DNA from 2 places in the Alkaliphilus metalliredigens QYMF genome. Region 1 is predicted to be linked to the other one. Evidence: riboswitches for the same ligand, from Rfam matches in the RefSeq annotation. Region 1 holds a riboswitch; the other holds the start of a gene.
The links. Region 1 has a riboswitch for tetrahydrofolate ahead of AMET_RS23555 (folate family ECF transporter S component). Riboswitches for the same ligand answer to the same signal wherever they lie in the genome.

Region 1 (9,044 bases):
ATATTACAGAAAAGCTTTCTGGTATCAGTCTACAATATCCCTTTGGTACAGATCAGCTTGGGAGATGCATTTTCTCTCGGCTACTCTATGGGATCCGTACTACAGTGTGGATGTCTATTTGGACGACGCTGGCCACTATTTCTATTGGAACAATATTGGGGTTTGTGTCAGGGTACTTTAGAGGGTGGATAGATGAGATCATCATGCGTTTATGTGATGTGATGCTATCTTTTCCTAGTGAAGTGATGATACTGGCCATCGTAGGAATGCTAGGGCCTGGACTGGGTAATATCGTTATAGCTAATATTATTGCCAAGTGGGCTTGGTATACTCGGATGATAAGATCCATTGTGATACAGTATATGGATAAAAACTATATTTCTTTTGCTAAGGTAGTGGGTGGGAGTCCCTTTCATATTATGAAAAACCATTTGTTACCGGGGTCTCTAGGTGAAATCGTGGTATTAGCCTCTTTAGATACAGGAGCAGTTATATTGAGTGTTTCTGCATTATCTTTCTTAGGGCTAGGGGTGCAGGCACCAACTCCGGAATGGGGCATGATGCTGAACGAGGCCAAAAACATTATGATTACACATCCCACAAAAATGATTCCTCCTGGTATCGCTATATTAGCGGTGGTGGCGGCTTTTAATTTTATTGGAGATAAAGTGAGGGATATTATGGATCCTAAACATATGGATAGGAGGGTGAAAAACAATGAGTTTGTTGAAAGTGGAGAATCTGTCTGTAGTTGATTTGCGTAACGGGGAAAGAATCCTTCACAATCTGAACTTTTCTCTTGAACCCGATAGCTGTCTTGCCATTGTGGGGGAAAGCGGTAGTGGTAAGTCTATGACATGCAAGGCCATATTAAATTTGACCAATCCTTGGCTGGAAGTAACGGGAACTGTTTTCCTTCATGGAAAAGAAATCAAAAGAAATGATTCTGGTGCCATGCGAAAGATCAGAGGTAAAAACATTTCAATGATTCTACAAGATGCAATGACAGCTTTTGATCCTCTCTATACTATAGGTTATCAAATAGAAGAGACCCTTTGTGAGAATTTAAAGGTGTCAAAGAAGGATGCAAGGGCAATGGGGATAGAAGCTATGAATAAGATGAGTATTTATGATGCAAAAGATGTACTGAAAAAATATCCTCATCAGTTATCAGGTGGCATGCTCCAAAGGAGTATGATTGCGATTGCTATGGTTATGAAGCCAGATATTATTATAGCCGATGAGCCTACCACTGCTTTAGACTCTATCAATCAGCGTGATGTGGTAGAACAGTTTGAACTATTACAAAGTATAACCGGCACTGCGATCTTATTTATATCCCATGATTTAGGTGTTGTGCAGAGGTTAGCACAAAAAGTATTGGTGATGAAGGGTGGTGCTTGTGTAGAGTACGGAGATGCAAATCAGATTTTTAAAGAACCTAAAAATGATTATACTCGCTATTTAGTAGAAACTCGCATTGCTCTTTCACAGCCTTTTCACAAAATTATGAATAGGGAGGAGGTTAAAGTTATAAATGTTAAAAGTTCAAAATGTATATAAAAGTTATTCAAAGGCAGGGAGCCTATTTAGAAAAGATCAAATACAAGTTCTTTCTGGAATTAGTTTTGAAATTGAAGAAGGTGAGTGCGTTGGCTTGATTGGAGAAAGTGGTAGCGGTAAAAGTACGTTGTCTAGATTGATCATGGATTTAGAGAAACCAGATAAAGGGCTGATTACTTTAGAGGATGAAAGTATACAAGTATGGAAAAAGAAGAACCAAGGTCAAATAAGTGTGGTGTTTCAAGACTATACTTCATCTGTAAATCCACGATTTACTGTAGAACAAGTTATTACAGAGCCTATGATGATAAGAGGCAAGCAAGAGCATATAAAAACCAAAGCAACGCAACTGTTAGATAGAGTAAATCTGTCATCGCAGTTTTTGAATAGATACCCCCATGAACTAAGTGGAGGACAATTACAGAGGGTGTGTATTGCTAGAGCAATTTCTACCAAGCCAAGATTTGTTATTTTGGATGAAGCCATAAGCTCTCTAGATGTCTCAATACAAGCTCAGATATTAGATTTATTAAAAGAGCTTAAGACTGATTTAAATCTTACCTATTTGTTTATAGCCCATGATCTTCAGGCCGTGGCCAGTTTATGTGACAAGGTACTGTTTCTATATAAAGGTAAGATAGAAGAAAGGTTGCCTATAACAGAACTAGCGAGAACTGAAAATGAATATGCTAAGAAATTATTATCCTCTGTGATAGCTTTTGAAGCATGAATCTGGGGTGAATCTGGGGGACGGTTCTTTCGATTGGTTAATTGACATATTTTAGATTATAAATATGAGTGGGTAGTATGAAGAATTTTCTCATACTGCCTTTTTTAGTGAGGAAAAATGTGGTGGTGATAGTAAGTATTGCATCTTTTACTGATGTTTTTTAGGACAATCAGATCATTTACATGATTAATGTCATCTATGCATTCTGAATCAAATATAAGTGTGCTATAGTAATAGTAGAGGGGTAGCAACTTCGATTGTGAATTTATGGAAATACACCCATAATATGGTATTTGAGGCTGTTTAGCCACTTCCATTTTACCATTTTGATCAGGTGTATTTTATTTTTTTATGGAATTTGTGTACTCTTTGAAGAGGCTCTTATGGGAAATCCAAACTTGTGTTGCAATTTAATAACTAAGGAAGGTGGTGAACTGTCATGAAGCATTAGAATTGAACTTATAAGAGATTCAGTATTTTATAAACAGCTGTATTTACAGATTACAGAAGAGATAGGAGAGATGATTACATATGGGTATTCGCTTAAAATTATCATTAGTAATTTCGCTGTTAATTGTACTATCTTTATCTTTGTTATCATTTGGGGGGTACACCTTTTCTAAGAGGTCTATGCTGGAATCAAATGATGACCTCTTAAAAAGTGCTGTTGATATACGAACTCAAGAAGTAGAGCTGTTTTTAGTAGATTCGATTTCCAAGGTAGAAGGTTTTTCTCGCCTTAAAGGTTTGCTTGATGCTAACCCTGAAGAAGCTGTTCCGGAATTAGCAAGGGTATTTCCCTCTTTTCAAGATACATTTGCCAATATCTCCATGGCAAATGCAGAAGGAACGAGATGGAATTATATCGGTGAAGAAGGTTCCATTGCTAGCCGGGAGTATTTTACCCATACAATGACTACAAATGAGTCAATGATTTCTGATGTACTGGTATCAAATACATCTGGAAAACTATCTGTGATTGTTGTATCGCCAATCATGAATGAAGAAAATATGACTAAAGGAGTAGGTTATGCAACATTAGAATTAGATAGAATACAAGAGATAATCACTGGATTGGAATTTGGGGAAACAGGATTCGGTTTTATCTTTGACCAACATGGTATGATACTAGCCCATGGAGCAGAGGATTCCCTTCTAGGCGAATTAATTACAGAATCTGAGAGCATGCAACAACACCCCATAAAATATATATGGGATCATAAAGAATCACAAGATGATTCTCGTTATGCTTTATTGGAACATGATCTGCATGGAAGTGAATACTTAACAACAATTGTTCCTGTGAATATTATGGGAAACACACCATGGTATTTAGGACTTTCTGTTGAACAAGCTGAAATACAACAAAATGTTCATTCTTTAAAATGGATATTTTTGATTATTTCTGCAACATGTATTTTCATCGCAGTTATAATTGCAATACTCTTCAGCATGAAGCTGATCTCACCGATAATTCTAATTAATGAAATCACAAAAAAAATAGCCAGTGGTAACCTTAAGCAAGACAATGTAGATATTAAAAGCAAGGATGAACTAGGCCAGCTCCATCAAAATGTTACGTTAATGACAAACAGTCTACGGGAGTTCATCCAACAAATTGTAAATACTTCCGATCAAGTGGCTTCTTCATCAGTGGCATTGACTGCCACCAGTGAACAATCCGCCATAGCAGCAGAAGAAGTAGCAAAAACAATTGAAGAGATTGCTAGGGGTACAAGTGAACAAGCCAAAGATACAGAACTTGGAGCAGGAAGTATTAATGAATTAGGTAAATTGATAGAAAATGATCAGCAATATGTTCAGGAATTAAATACTTCGATTGATGTCGTTAATACCCTAAAAAATGAAGGCTCTGAAATTATTAAAGACTTAGTAGAAAAAACAGAATCTAATAATGAAGCTTTACAAATCATAAATGGCGTTATTATTAATACCAATGAAAGTGCACAAAAAATAGAAGTTGCTAGCCAAATGATTAGAAGTATAGCAGAGCAAACAAACCTTTTAGCATTAAATGCTGCTATAGAAGCAGCCAGAGCAGGGGACGCCGGAAGGGGATTTGCAGTTGTAGCAGAGGAAATACGAAAACTAGCAGAAAACTCTAGTGAATTTACACAACAAATAGCTACTATTACTCAAGAGTTAACAGCTAAAACAGAACTCACCGTTAGCACAATGCAAGAAGTAGATTCAATCACGACATCTCAAACAATGAGTGTTTCAATGACTAATGATAAATTTGAAGGAATTGCTAAAGCAATTGAAAACATACAGAAATTAATTTCAATGATTACCTTATCGGGAAAAGAAATGGAAGGTAAAAAGAGTGAAGTTATTAGTATCATTGAAAACCTATCGGCTATATCAGAAGAAACTGCAGCAGGAACACAAGAAGCCGCTGCTTCTGTTGAAGAGCAAACTGCCTCTATGATAGAGATTGCAAATTCAAGTGAAGCTTTAGGTCAATTGGCCGAGGAAATGAAGAAGAATATTTCAAAATTCCAACTTTAGAATACAATCAGACGCAATGATTTTAATCCCTTCATTACCTTAAATTTCAGTGATTCATCTGGTAGGGTGGTGGTAACATCACCCTCTCTCTTATAGCTTTATTGTCCGTGGACCCTATCCTAAAAAAAATGGATACTAGGCCGTCAAAGCTTCCCACCATAAATCCAGCGTTCTTAATGACTGCTGGTTTTTTCTTTTCCTCCATTTTGTTTAGCTTTAGTACATATTTCAAAAAATACTTGACTTTTTTAAATCCCCCCAATAATAAATGTGAACGGATTGATTTTCGTTACTAATTATTATAAAGGCGGTTTTAGCATGTTAGGTAAATGACGTACTCACCATGAATATCAAATTTCTTTAGTGGAAAATTTATCGCTTTTGGCTCATCTTAACCCTGGTTCTCTTTATTGCTCATGGAAAGACAGTTCTATTCATATTTTATTTTCAACAGTATGTATGTCAATTAATTCAATTGAACAATTCTGTCGGCGTTGTTGACGGAACACAGGATATGGGAATTATTTCGTGTATGGATGAGATTATCGAGAAAAGCCAGAAAGACACGAAGATAAAAATCATACAATCCGAATTTAATAAGACTAATTTAAATTTGTTGTATTTTGGGTATTGGTATATAATGTATGCGAGGTTATCTTTAATATAACAATATAAATATTAGAAGACAGAGTAAATAATATGCGTAAAGTGTCAAAGGATGGAACGTTGTATTTGAACGAAGAGCAAATGCTTGCGACATATTATTGCGTTCGCTGTTAATATCAGTAATATCTTCTTTCTAATATGACAGTCTGTCATATTTTGTATGAAAGGAGGTATTTTTATGAAAAAGTTAGATACAAAGATTATTATAATATCGGGTTTTTTAATTTCATTAAACATTGTACTGTCAAGAATTGTTGCTATTCCAGGTATTATAAAGTTTGGCGGGTTTCTAATTATATTTGGAGGCTTAGTATTTGGACCTGTAGTTGGTGGAATAATAGGTACAATAGGGGATATTGTTAGCCACATAGTTAGACCTACAGGACTTTTTATGCCACATTTTGTTTTAACTTCTGCTCTTACAGGTATTATTCCTGCAATTGTAGTTAGAAGTTTAAAGATTGATCTAGCCAAACTGTCTTCATGGAAGATAATCGTATCTATATTTGTAGGACAAATGATAACAACTGTTGTAATGGTTCCGTATTTTCTTAATACTCTTTTTAATATTCCATTAGCTGTAAGCTAGGGGGGTTGTACTATTGAATAAACGTGATATAGGGATAGGATTAATTGTGGCAACTTTATGGGGACTGAACTTTATAGCTATTAAACTTGGATTGGCCGATATGCCACCATTGTTATTAGCTACCATTCGCTTTATGGTTGTTTGTATACCTGCTATCTTTTTTTTGCCTAAGCCACCAGTAGATTGGCGATGGCTCATTGCTCTAGGATTGACCCTAAATGTTGGACAATTTGCTTTTCTTTTTATGGGAGTTAAACTAGGTATGCCTGCGGGGCTTTCATCACTTGTGCACCAGTCCCAGGTCTTTTTTACTTTAGTTATTGCGACCTTGTTTCTAGGAGAACAGTGGAAATGGAATCATGTAGTTGGTCTTATAATAGCGACAGGAGGTATGGTTGTTGTAGGATCACAGCAAGGAGGCAGTATGACAGCAGTTGGATTCTGGTTAACATTAATTGCAGCTGCTAGCTGGGGGATTGGAAATGTAATTATGCGACGTACAACAAAAGACGCTCCTCCTTTTTCTATGTTATCTTTAGTCGTATGGGCGGGTGGGATTGCTATTCTACCCCTTGGTCTTTTCTCCTTATACTTTGAAGGAGCTACTGCATGGAAGTTAGCCTGGGATTCTCTAAATTGGATAACAATAGTTTCAATAATTTACTTAGCATACTTTGCATCATTAGGTGGTTATGGGCTATGGGGCAGATTACTTTCGTGTTACCCTGCAGCTGTAGTTTCTCCTTTTTCCTTATTGGTTCCAGTAATAGGTATGAGTAGTGCTGCCTTGTTTTTAAATGAGACATTTTCTCTGTGGCAGATTATTGGAGCTTTGTTGGTAATGTTAGGTTTGGCAGTCAATGTTTTTGGAGGAAGACTAAATAAAAATGCAAATAAAAAGAGAATGTTAGTGGAAAAGATAAAATTATTGAATTAATGAATGGACTTGATCTAAATCAAGAATGGATTCGTTAAGAATGTAATTATCAGATCATAAAGGTAATGGGACAATGAATTGAATCATTGTCCCATTACCTTCTGTATTAATGAATACATGTTTTATTCCGTGTAGTTATCAAAGTAACCTTGGATGTATATAATAGGGGTCCCTTTATCTCCGCTTCCTGAAGTCAAGTCACACAGGGAGCCTAGCAGGTCAGTAAGTCTTCTAGGAGTCGTACCTTGGGCTTCCATGGCACCCACAAGGTTAGAACCTTTGTTTTTAATATGAGTAGAGATTGCTTCTTTTAGTGCGGCGCCTGTTAAGTGAGCAAAGTTATTATCCGCAAGATATTTCAATTTAACTTCGTTAGGTGTTCCTTCAAGTCCTGATGTGTAGGCTGGTGATACAACAGGATCAGCAAGTTCCCAAATTTTCCCCACAGGGTCTTTAAATGCACCATCTCCATAAATCATGACTTCTACGGTTTTTCCCGTTTTTTCTTTTAATATAGATTGAATCTTATCAACAACAGGCTGGGAATCCCGAGGGAAAAGTTTAACACTGTTTTCAGTTGATTTATTTGAGCCTAAAAGACCATAGTCCTGGTTATATCCATTTCCATCAATAGATGTCGATAAAATCTCATCGAGACTGTAAACTTTATCAGCGCCGTTGGCTTTCAGTATTTTTTTTGTTCTAGATCTTGTGTGAATATCGCAGGCAAGAACATTTTTTGTATAGTCTAAAATTGTCTTGGCATTGTTGGAGAAAATAACCTCACATTCAACACCATATTCTTGGATTAAAGACTTATAATAATCGATATAGTCAACACCTGTAAATGTATGTTTTTCATATCCAAAGTAATCACGGAACTGTTTCTCGGTTAAAACATCTGTCCAAGGATTAACGCCTTTCTCATCAAGCAAATCTAGATCTACTAAGTGGTTACCCACTTCATCCGATGGATAGCTAAACATTAAAACGATTTTCTTAGCCTCCTTGGCTATGCCACGAAGGCAAATGGCAAAACGGTTACGACTTAATATAGGGAAGATCACGCCGATGGTGTCATTTCCAAACTTTGAGTTTACATCCTTTGCAATGGCATCGATGGTTGCATAGTTTCCTTGTGCACGAGCCACTACAGATTCGGTGATGGCAACAACATCCTTATCATTCACGGTAAATCCTTCTACCTGTGAAGCCTTTAGTACTGTATCAACAACGATCTCTGGTATAGAATCTCCTTGACTAATGATCGGTGCACGAAGACCTCTAACCACAGTTCCTACTATTCTTTCCATTTATAACATCTCCTTAATGATTGGCTTTTTGTTAAACTACCAACTCTATACTTGTACTATACATTATATTTATGGTATAAGTAAAATAAATATATGTAATATTTAATATAAGCTTATATGATAGCAAAACTAGATTTGTATAAGGTTTTTAGTGAGGTAGCAAAATGCAAAAGTTTTTCCAAGGAATACCTACAAAATAAGAGATTACATGAGGTGCAGATTGTTGATGCAATACCTAAAAGAGGCATCGGTTTTTGTTTTTTAAAAAGTGTCTCTCTCTCCTGCATCTACTAAATTTGTTGAAATTATAGAAGGTCAACACAAAGAGTCATAAGAATTTTTATCATTATTCAATCAATGATTTATAAAAGTAAAAATCGTAGTTGACTTAATTACAAAAGTGCTATAAAGACTAGATATGTTTTGTGATATAATTAACTATATACTCCATAGTCTCATAATAATAGAGTATTAACTGATTGGAGCAATGGCTTAAGGAGGTAAAAGCTTGATGTCATCTAGTAAGATCGAGGAACTAAAAAAGCAAAGAACAAAGCAACTGAGAAAAAGAAAAAATCAATTACCATATGCAAGGGTAGTGACAGTTGTGGCATTGTTAGTATATATAGTGCTTATCAATTATAATTTGAAATTTAGTAGCTTTTGGATCATTGGTATTCTAATGGGAGTGACTATGCAGCGGGCTAGATTTTG
Region 2 (9,044 bases), 370 kb from region 1:
CATTTTTGCCACCTTATTTACAAGAGGACATCTTAAAAGATCTAAATAAAGAAGGTACATTATTCTGCACCTTCTTTTTACTGACTTATTATAGGTAAGTATATGGTAAAAGTTGTTCCAACTCCTTCTTCTGACTGAAAATCAATTCGTCCTCCATGGACGCGAATAATTTCATAACTTACACTCAATCCCAACCCTGTTCCATTCTCCTTAGTTGTCATATACGGAGTGCCTATGTATTTACTAAACTTGTGGGGAATTCCTTCACCCGTATCTTGTATCACAGTCACAACTTCTTCTCCCTTTAGGAATACCTCAACCATTAGCTTCCCATTTTGCTCCATGGCCTCAATTCCATTTTTAATAATATTCATTAATACTTGTTTTATCCGTTGTATATCTGCTTGTATTTTTGAGGTGTTTTGATAAGAACGATTAACTGAAATTCCTTTTTTATCTGCCTCATGCTTTAATACCGACAAAACTTCTTCAACTAAATTAGTCATCTCACAAGGAGTCATTTGAGGGTCTCCTCGTCTTCCTAATACCAGGAACTCTTCTACAATTGAGGAAGCACGATCCATTTCTTCGCACATCAGATCGATGAGATCCTCATCTATTGGCTTGCCAATCTTATACCGCTGTAGCTGCAGATACCCCTTTACAACAGTCAGCGGATTCTTAATTTCATGGGCGATTCCAGTAGCAATTTGCCCTAAAGCTGCGTACTTTTCTGTATTAATTGCCTGAATGACACTTTCTTTTCTCTGAATTTCTTTATATAGATAATACAACTGAAATAAAACAATATAAATAATAATTAAAATAATTCCCTTTCGTAGCGCCATATTAGCCGCTACCCTGGATAAATTCACACTAGGCTGTACTAATAATACCGCCCTTCTATTATGATAAATCGGCACATATGTAAATACCTTTTTCTCGTTATCAAGGAAAGATCGTTCTTCTAAGTACCCTCTTTCACCACTGTACAACATTGGGAAACTATTCTCTACAAATTTCCGTTCCTCCTCGTGGGAGATTATTGTATGTGGATGATAGACAGAACGTTGATTTTCATCGACTACAATAAAGTATTTATTTTCTTCTAATATATAATTCTGCATATCCGCCCTGAACTGTTCTAAGTCTACATAGGCGATTAAAAGGCGCTTTTCACTTTCATATTGTCTTACTATTGGCGCTGAGATTGCAAATGTGGACTTATTCATTTCATTGATGTAAAAAGAACTTGTCATATCAGTTTCACTTGATAATAATCCTTGAAGTTCTTTGGCGCCCATTAACTCAACTGGTTGTCCATAGTCCTGTTGATTACTACTTATAATACTTCGTCCTTCTTCATCTACAATAATCAAAGTATTAAACAAGCGATGCTCTTTATCTACTTCATTGTCTAAAATTCCCGTCAAAACTGGTATATCTAAAGAGGTCATTGCTGGTTGTTCAGCTAACATTTGAACATAGCATCTCAATTTTTCAAAATAAAGTTCTACGTAATATCCAATGTTTTGTGTTTCTTTTAAATTCTCCTCAATCATACGACTTCGTGTATCACTATAATCAAAATACAGGCTCACGATACTAGTAAAGATGATGATAATTATAATTGCAACTCCTAATCGTCTTTGTAGGCCATTTTTAATCATAAACCATCCTTTACCCCTTCCCTGCAAATTTAATTGTATATATAATTTTGTATACTATATTCTACAATGTTATTCAATTCCCTCCTTTTTTCTACAAATCATTAGTGCCTATGGCCTATAAAATAGGTGAATTTGACGTATAAAATAGATAAATCAATATTGCAAATTTTCAATCTCACAGTTATAATGGTATATGAAGGCAGAGTAGGTGTTATGCGTTAAGTGTTAGGGGATGGGAAGTTGCTCCTAAACGAAGAACTCATTTCGCGATATAACACCGCGTCCACTGTCACAGTCGAGGGAAGCTACTTTTTCGATACATTAATTTCTCTTACATGTGGCGCTATGTCTAACATTAAGAGAAAGGAGGTGTCCTAATGGAAAGCTCTTTTAAATTATCAAAAGAAAGAATTAGGACCCACAATAAATTATCTACTAAAAATTTGGTACTGGCTTCAATCTTCGTCTCAATGAACATCGTACTGACTCGCCTAGGAGCCATTATGCTCTTCGGTGGAACGGTTCGATTTAGCTTTGGAAACATTCCACTGATTCTTTCAGGTATGATGTTGGGACCTGTAGCTGGCCTAATGGTTGGTGCTGTCAGTGATTTATTAGGGTTCTTTATTAACTCCCATGGGGGTGCATTTCATCCAGGCTTCACATTAAGTGCAGCTTTGACTGGCATGATTCCGGGGATGATTGTTATGTTAAGTCCTAAAAACAAATATTCTATGGTCAATGTAGTGGCTGCTAACTTAGCCGTTTTAGTTGTTATCTCCTTAGCCCTGAATACATTTTGGCTTTCGCAGCTTTATGGCAATGCATTCCTTGCCTTATTACCTACTCGAATTACAACCAGTTTGATTATTGCAGGAATCAACATTTTCCTAACAACTGCTTTAGTAAAGGGTTTGAAAAAGACCCCTGTTTTTAACTAGAGTAAAAGTATATAATTTAAAATGCAAAGCTACTAGTCCGCTAGTAGCTTTTTTACACTTTAATCTCTGCGCAATTTCTTACGTTTTTCACTCTATCTACAAGGAGGTTCTACCTATGATTAAAGTATTAGCCATAATGGGCAGTCCTAGAAGATTAAAAAATAATGACCGATTGCTTGATGAACTGCTTAAAGGGTTATCGGGCCCTCATACAATTATAGAAAAATATCATGCAGATCACTTAAATATTCAGTCTTGTAAAGCATGTGATGGATGTACCCGAAAAAAAGGCTGTGTATTAAAGGACGACATGATCAATCTATATGCAAAGTTTGATGAAGCAGATATTGTTATTATGACCTCTCCTTTATATTTCAATAGCGTTAGCGCCCAGTTGAAATCCGTCATAGACCGTTGTCAAGCGCTTTGGTCTAGCAAGTATGTCCTAAAGGATTCTATGATTGACCAAACTAAAAAGCGTCTTGGTTACTTCCTTTGTACCGCTGGCGTTCCCCAGAACGACTCACTCTTTAGCGCAGCTACACCGGTCATGGATTTGTTTTTTAAATCTATCAACGCTGACTATTTAGGAAACTTATTCTTCTGTAATGTGGATGAACATCCAGTCTACGAAGATTCTGAAGCTTTAACCCAAGCCTTCAGGACAGGGGAAAACTTGTTGCATATTGCTTTATCTCATCGTACCGCTAAATAAGAAAGACTCATTATTGTGTTGTCCACAGTAATGAGTCTTTCTTATTTATTTATTTTAAAAGAGATTCAATTTTATCTTGATCAAAACCGACTATTGATTCTTCTCCAATCATGATAACAGGAACACCCATGAATCCTTTTTTCATTAATTCCTTTCTGGCAGCTGCATCCTCCGAAACATTTCTTTCTTCATAGTCAATTCCTTTTTCTTGAAAATATTCCTTAGCCGTATGACAATACCCACACGTATTACTTGTATAAATGATTACATTTTTATTCATTAATATCCCTCCTAATTGCTTTTCACAACTATTTTACCCTTTTACTACAGATGCCAATCAATCAAACTTATCAATTTTATCAATCACTTTTCGATAAACTATCGGGAAAGTTAATGTCTCTAATTGACCTATGGGGACCCACTGATATGGTTCTTTAACCCTAAGGTGATCATTGCTTCGTCCTTTAAATATGGACATCTGCCATCTTTGGTGGGTAAAAACATGCTTTTCTTTTCCTATATATTCAAGTTCCACTACCACTTGACCAACTTCCTCTTGAAAGTCCTCCTGTATCACGGCTTTCTCATCTACCTTATGCATGAGATCAATAGTTGGTAATGCCCATAAACCGCCCAGAAGTCCCTTTTGTGGGTTTTGTTTTACTAAAATAGTTCCATTATACACCATCCATAATATGCCTTTATGATAGTTTTTCACCTTTGTTTTCTTAATTCGGATTGGTAGCGTTTCTTGTATATCCAAGTGATGGGCTTTGCATTGATTGTGAACCGGACACAACCTACATCTAGGTTTTTGGGGGACACATACTGTAGCTCCTAGCTCCATCAATGCCTCCGTAAAGTCTCCACCATTGTCTTGTGGCATAAGCTGAAATACAAGATCTGTCACTTCATTGACTACCTTTTTTTCCATAATATCTTCTTGAATATTAAAGAGGCGACTCATTACCCGTAGAACATTACCATCAACCGCTGGCTCCTTTTGATTATATGCGATACTTAAAATAGCTCCGGCAGTATAGGGTCCAATTCCTGGTAGCTTGAGAAGTATCTTTTTATCCTTTGGCACATTGCCTTCATGTATCAAAACAATTTCATTGGCAGCACGATGGAGGTTTCTCCCTCTAGAATAATACCCTAATCCTTCCCAGGATTTCAGCACTTCCTCTTGAGATGCTCGTGCCAAGGTTTCTATTGTTGGAAATTTTTTCATAAAGTTTTGATAATAACTAATCACAGTCTCAACACGAGTTTGTTGAAGCATAATCTCCGATACCCAAATACAATAGGGGTCCTTTGTTTCTCTCCATGGCATCCAGCGCTTCTCTTCCCGAAACCATTCTATTAATTGATAGGAAAAACTTTCCTCAGTCATTTTTTCACTCCCTCAGAATAAACGAACTAAGTGACCAACACAAAACATAGATTTCAATTATCTACTTATGAATTAAGTCTCATTTCATCTTAACATAAGTATAAGACTCAATTCAGTTGTGCAAAATTTACCATAGATTCAGTTCCTAGCTTAGTACAAAGATGGCTTCTAAACAAGAAAAAAAGACTGGTTTCATGCACCAATCTTCTTTTCCTGCTTATTAACCTAAATGACTCCTTTGCCTACCCTTATAGCATGTCTTCTCCTGGACTCCAATTAAAAGGACATAAACCACCAGATTGCAATCCTTGTAATACACGAAGTGTTTCCTCTACACTTCTACCTACATTCAAATCATGTACAACTGAATATCTTAAAATGCCTTCTGGGTCAATAATAAACAGACCTCTTAGGGCTATTCCTTCTTCTTCAATTAAAATACCATAGTCACGGGCAACTTTCTGTGTCATATCTGATGCCAGTGGAAAAGATAGCTTTCCTAACCCGCCTTGGTCTTGGGCTGCATTGATCCAAGCCTTGTGAGAGTGCTCACTATCAGTACTGGCTCCTAAGACAGATGCGTTTAACCTACCAAAGTCAACTAGTCTTTCATTGATTCCTGTAATTTCAGTGGGACAAACAAAAGTGAAGTCCAAAGGATAGAAAAACAATACTAACCATTGTCCTTTATAGTCATCTAGTGATACTTTTCCAAACTCCATGCCTTCCCCATCCACTGTTTTCATCTCAAAATATGGTGCCTTTAATCCAACCATTCTTTCTGCCATATATAAAAACCTCCTCATTAATTAATTACTTCCTCTTTTATATTCCCAGTGTTATTTTGTTTAAACACCTTTAAGTGAAATTTATTATTCTTTGATAATAATAATTACTATTATCTCACTTATGTTCCTCTCCAGCATAACAATTATGATTCTATTTATTTATGCATCTCTGCCCTTGTCCATTGACTTTATTCTTCTATTTTGTTACTCTAATGTAAAATAAAATAAGCTTGTATGAGTAAGGGGGAGATTAATTTGAATTACAAGTTGTTTTTTACAGCCTTCACCCTATTATTCATTGCAGAACTGGGGGATAAAACACAGTTGGCAGTCTTCACTTTATCTGCACAGCATAAACAGCCATGGCCTATTTTCTTCGGGGCTTCCTTGGCCCTTACATTGGTTACTTTTTTAGGAGCTTACTTTGGACATATTGTCACAAAGCATATACCCGTTTTGGTGATTCAAACAGTATCGGGTCTACTTTTCCTAGGAATGGGGCTTCTTATTTTAAAAGACTCACTACCTTCCTTTATTGGCACTTATCTAAAGGGATTATTATTTCAATAATAATCCCTCCAGTAAAACCCAGTATCTGCAAAACATCTAACTACAAATAAATAAAATTTAAATTTAATCAATCATCTTCTTTAAAACAAAAAACTTTGGGTATCATACAATATAATACGTATCTAAAGAGAGGAAGATGAAAATGAAAAAAGTTGTTCTTTATACAAAGGATTTTTGTCCGTTTTGTCATCGTGCGCTGGATCTTTTGAAATCTAAAGAGGTTGAATTCACTAATGTAGATGTTACTCATGACTTAGAAACCTTTAAGACAGTGATCAAACGAACTGGTTCTGATACAGTTCCTCAGATTTTTATTGATGATGAGTTTATTGGTGGCTGTGATGATCTTATTGCTCTAGATCAGGAAGATACATTAGATTCAAAGCTAGGATTATAATCATTAGCTTTTAAGTGAGGATTAGACAATGAAAAAAGCAGATCTTTATATATTGTCTCTTATCGTGTTCGCCGCAGTAGGTATGTATGGCTTTAATGAGATTTTTGTTTATCAGACAACCGATGGACAGGAGCTTACTGCTGTGATCGAAGCTAATAATGAATTGGTAAGAGAAATCAAATTATCTGATGTAACTGAACCAGAGGTTTTTACAATTGAGCAACGGGGTTATGTTAATGAGATTTTCGTGGAACCAGGTAGAATCGCCATGGGCTATGCTAACTGCCCTGAGCCGGATCACTACCATAATAATTGGATCTCTCGACCTAATGAAATGCTCGTTTGTTTACCTAACTTTGTTGTCATTCGAATAAAAGGATCAGATGCACTGGTTGATGGGGTGACACATTAATGAAAAGACAGAAAAAATTAGTTCTATTAGGATTATTAACAGCCCAGGCTTTAGCACTTTTTGTTGTTGAGATGTATATTCCATTACCGATTCACATTCCTGGGATTAAGCTTGGCTTAGCTAATATCATTTCAATTGTGGCATTAATTCTCTTTGGCTATCGTGAAGCAATTGCCATTGTTGTTCTTCGAACACTTTTAGGCTCTCTTTTTGCTGGTAACTTTAGTGTATTTTTTTTCAGCATCGCTGGAGGCATACTCAGCGCCTCAGCCATGGCTATTCTTTTCAGATATTTGGGAACTCACTTTTCTATTTACAGCATCAGCGTCGTAGGCGCAGTTTTTCATAACATTGGGCAATTACTTGTGGCGGCAGCCATTATTTCCAACTTCTATATCTTTGCTTATTTACCACCCCTCTTAATATCTGGTGTGGTGACAGGTTATTTTATTGGCTGGACAGCAAAGTTTTTACTTGAAATTCTACGTAAGCATGGTAAAACCTTGGGCATCGAAGCCTTTAATTATGATTTGAAGTAGAATAAAATAAAGAATCTCCTATTTAATTTGGAGATTCTTTTCTTATAATATATTTGTTATGTGTAGTCTGCTTTTTTCTTTGACGTGTTCGACTAGGGTTTTAAGATGTGCAAGTTCTCCAAGAGCGGTCTCTCTTTCTTCCAATGCAGCATACCGCCCTACCTTTGCTAATACAATGTCAATGGAATCAATTTCATAATGCTCTAAGAAAATTAGCCATCCTTTCTTTGTCTTTTCCCATTCTTTACTAAGCTCATTCAAGTTGTTCTGAGCTTCATTCCAATTTTCTTCTTCAATCGCTTCGTCTAATTGTTCTATCTGCTCAACAAGTTTTTGGGTGCTTTGTGAGATATATTCACTGAGCCAAATGGATCCAGCAAAAAATATAATTAATATGATAATTGTTATGACCACAACCTTCATTTCCGTCTTCTCCTTTTCTTAAACTTGACTCTTTACTTTGCTTTTTCCTGTGCATGAAAGTTTCCCTCAGAGGAAATAAAGGCAAAGAATACATTGTGCAGCCCTTTAATTCCTTCGTTTTCTGTTTGCTTTAGTAGCCAACTCATATCATATCCGGCCCGTTTCAAATTATTCTGGTTCACTTTCCCATCTATGATTAATGTCACTGGTAACTCCTCCTGTTGTACGGCCACAGCTAGATCAGATGTGATCACACCCCTTTTATCTGGCTTTGGCATAATACTTAGTTGTCCATTGGTTTCTAAGATAGCATATTCCACATCACTCAAATTTAGATACTCCTTGGATCTTAACTGCTCTAATAAATCATTCACATTGATTCGCAATCTACGTAACTCCGATTGTACAATCCGCCCCTTGTGAATTAGAATACTAGGTTTCCCACAAATCAACCCTCTGAACTTTGTACTTTTCAAAGATAGATATGAAATAATTACTTGTCCTGATAAAAGTGTTAAAATTGGGATCACCCCATTGATTAAAGGAACACTTGTATTTTCCATAGGCGTTGCCGCTAGGTCTGCAATCATAATAGTAATCACTAATTCAAAGGGTTGCATCTCAGCAATTTGCCCCTTTCCCATCATTCTCATGACAATTACAACAATCATATACAACACAAAGGCTCGAATGAATATAACAATCATTTTTTCCACTCCTAGTACAAATTTGCTTTTGTTATTATTCCCGTATCTATGTTTTCTATGAAAAAAAACCATCTAGTCAGCTTAACCTTTTTCGTATTGGGTAAGATAACAAGTAAGAAGTTTTACATATATAGGAAGGGTGATATTATTGTCTGCATTATTTAGTCCCTTTACACTCAAGGATTTAACATTAAAAAATCGAATTGTGATGGCACCGATGTGTCAATACAGCGCAAGTGAAACAGGATATGCCAATCAATGGCATCAGGTGCATTATGTTAGTCGTGCTGTTGGTGGTGTGGGGTTAATCTTACTTGAAGCAACTGCTGTAGAACCGAGAGGTCGTATTTCACAAAAGGACCTTGGTATCTGGGAAAATGGACATGTGACAGGTTTGAAATCCATTGTCACCGCCTGCAAACAATATGGTGCACGGGTAGGTATTCAGTTAGCCCACGCAGGTAGAAAGTGTCATATCCCTTCAGA

Region 2: linked by a shared signal. The riboswitch ahead of AMET_RS21625 (folate family ECF transporter S component) and the one ahead of AMET_RS23555 (folate family ECF transporter S component) in region 1 are both predicted to bind tetrahydrofolate.

What each region holds. Positions count from the first base shown of each region.
Region 1 is NC_009633.1:4,836,268-4,845,311, reverse strand. It holds gene opp1C (nickel/cobalt ABC transporter permease) at 1-755, shown strand, start outside; gene AMET_RS23575 (ABC transporter ATP-binding protein) at 718-1,563, shown strand; gene AMET_RS23570 (ABC transporter ATP-binding protein) at 1,538-2,293, shown strand; gene AMET_RS24665 (methyl-accepting chemotaxis protein) at 2,924-4,825, shown strand; gene AMET_RS26380 (hypothetical protein) at 4,872-5,057, opposite strand; THF riboswitch at 5,510-5,603, shown strand; gene AMET_RS23555 (folate family ECF transporter S component) at 5,670-6,080, shown strand; gene AMET_RS23550 (O-acetylserine/cysteine exporter) at 6,094-7,017, shown strand; gene AMET_RS23545 (coenzyme F420-0:L-glutamate ligase) at 7,140-8,330, opposite strand; gene AMET_RS23540 (YeeE/YedE thiosulfate transporter family protein) at 8,842-9,044, shown strand, end outside.
Region 2 is NC_009633.1:4,462,078-4,471,121, forward strand. It holds gene AMET_RS24605 (PAS domain-containing sensor histidine kinase) at 78-1,670, opposite strand; THF riboswitch at 1,869-1,961, shown strand; gene AMET_RS21625 (folate family ECF transporter S component) at 2,048-2,611, shown strand; gene AMET_RS21630 (flavodoxin family protein) at 2,727-3,326, shown strand; gene AMET_RS21635 (glutaredoxin family protein) at 3,376-3,606, opposite strand; gene mutY (A/G-specific adenine glycosylase) at 3,664-4,722, opposite strand; gene AMET_RS21645 (peroxiredoxin) at 4,971-5,510, opposite strand; gene AMET_RS21650 (TMEM165/GDT1 family protein) at 5,766-6,080, shown strand; gene grxC (glutaredoxin 3) at 6,223-6,477, shown strand; gene AMET_RS21660 (NusG domain II-containing protein) at 6,506-6,889, shown strand; gene AMET_RS21665 (Gx transporter family protein) at 6,889-7,428, shown strand; gene AMET_RS21670 (DUF4363 family protein) at 7,471-7,851, opposite strand; gene AMET_RS21675 (YetF domain-containing protein) at 7,884-8,558, opposite strand; gene namA (NADPH dehydrogenase NamA) at 8,698-9,044, shown strand, end outside.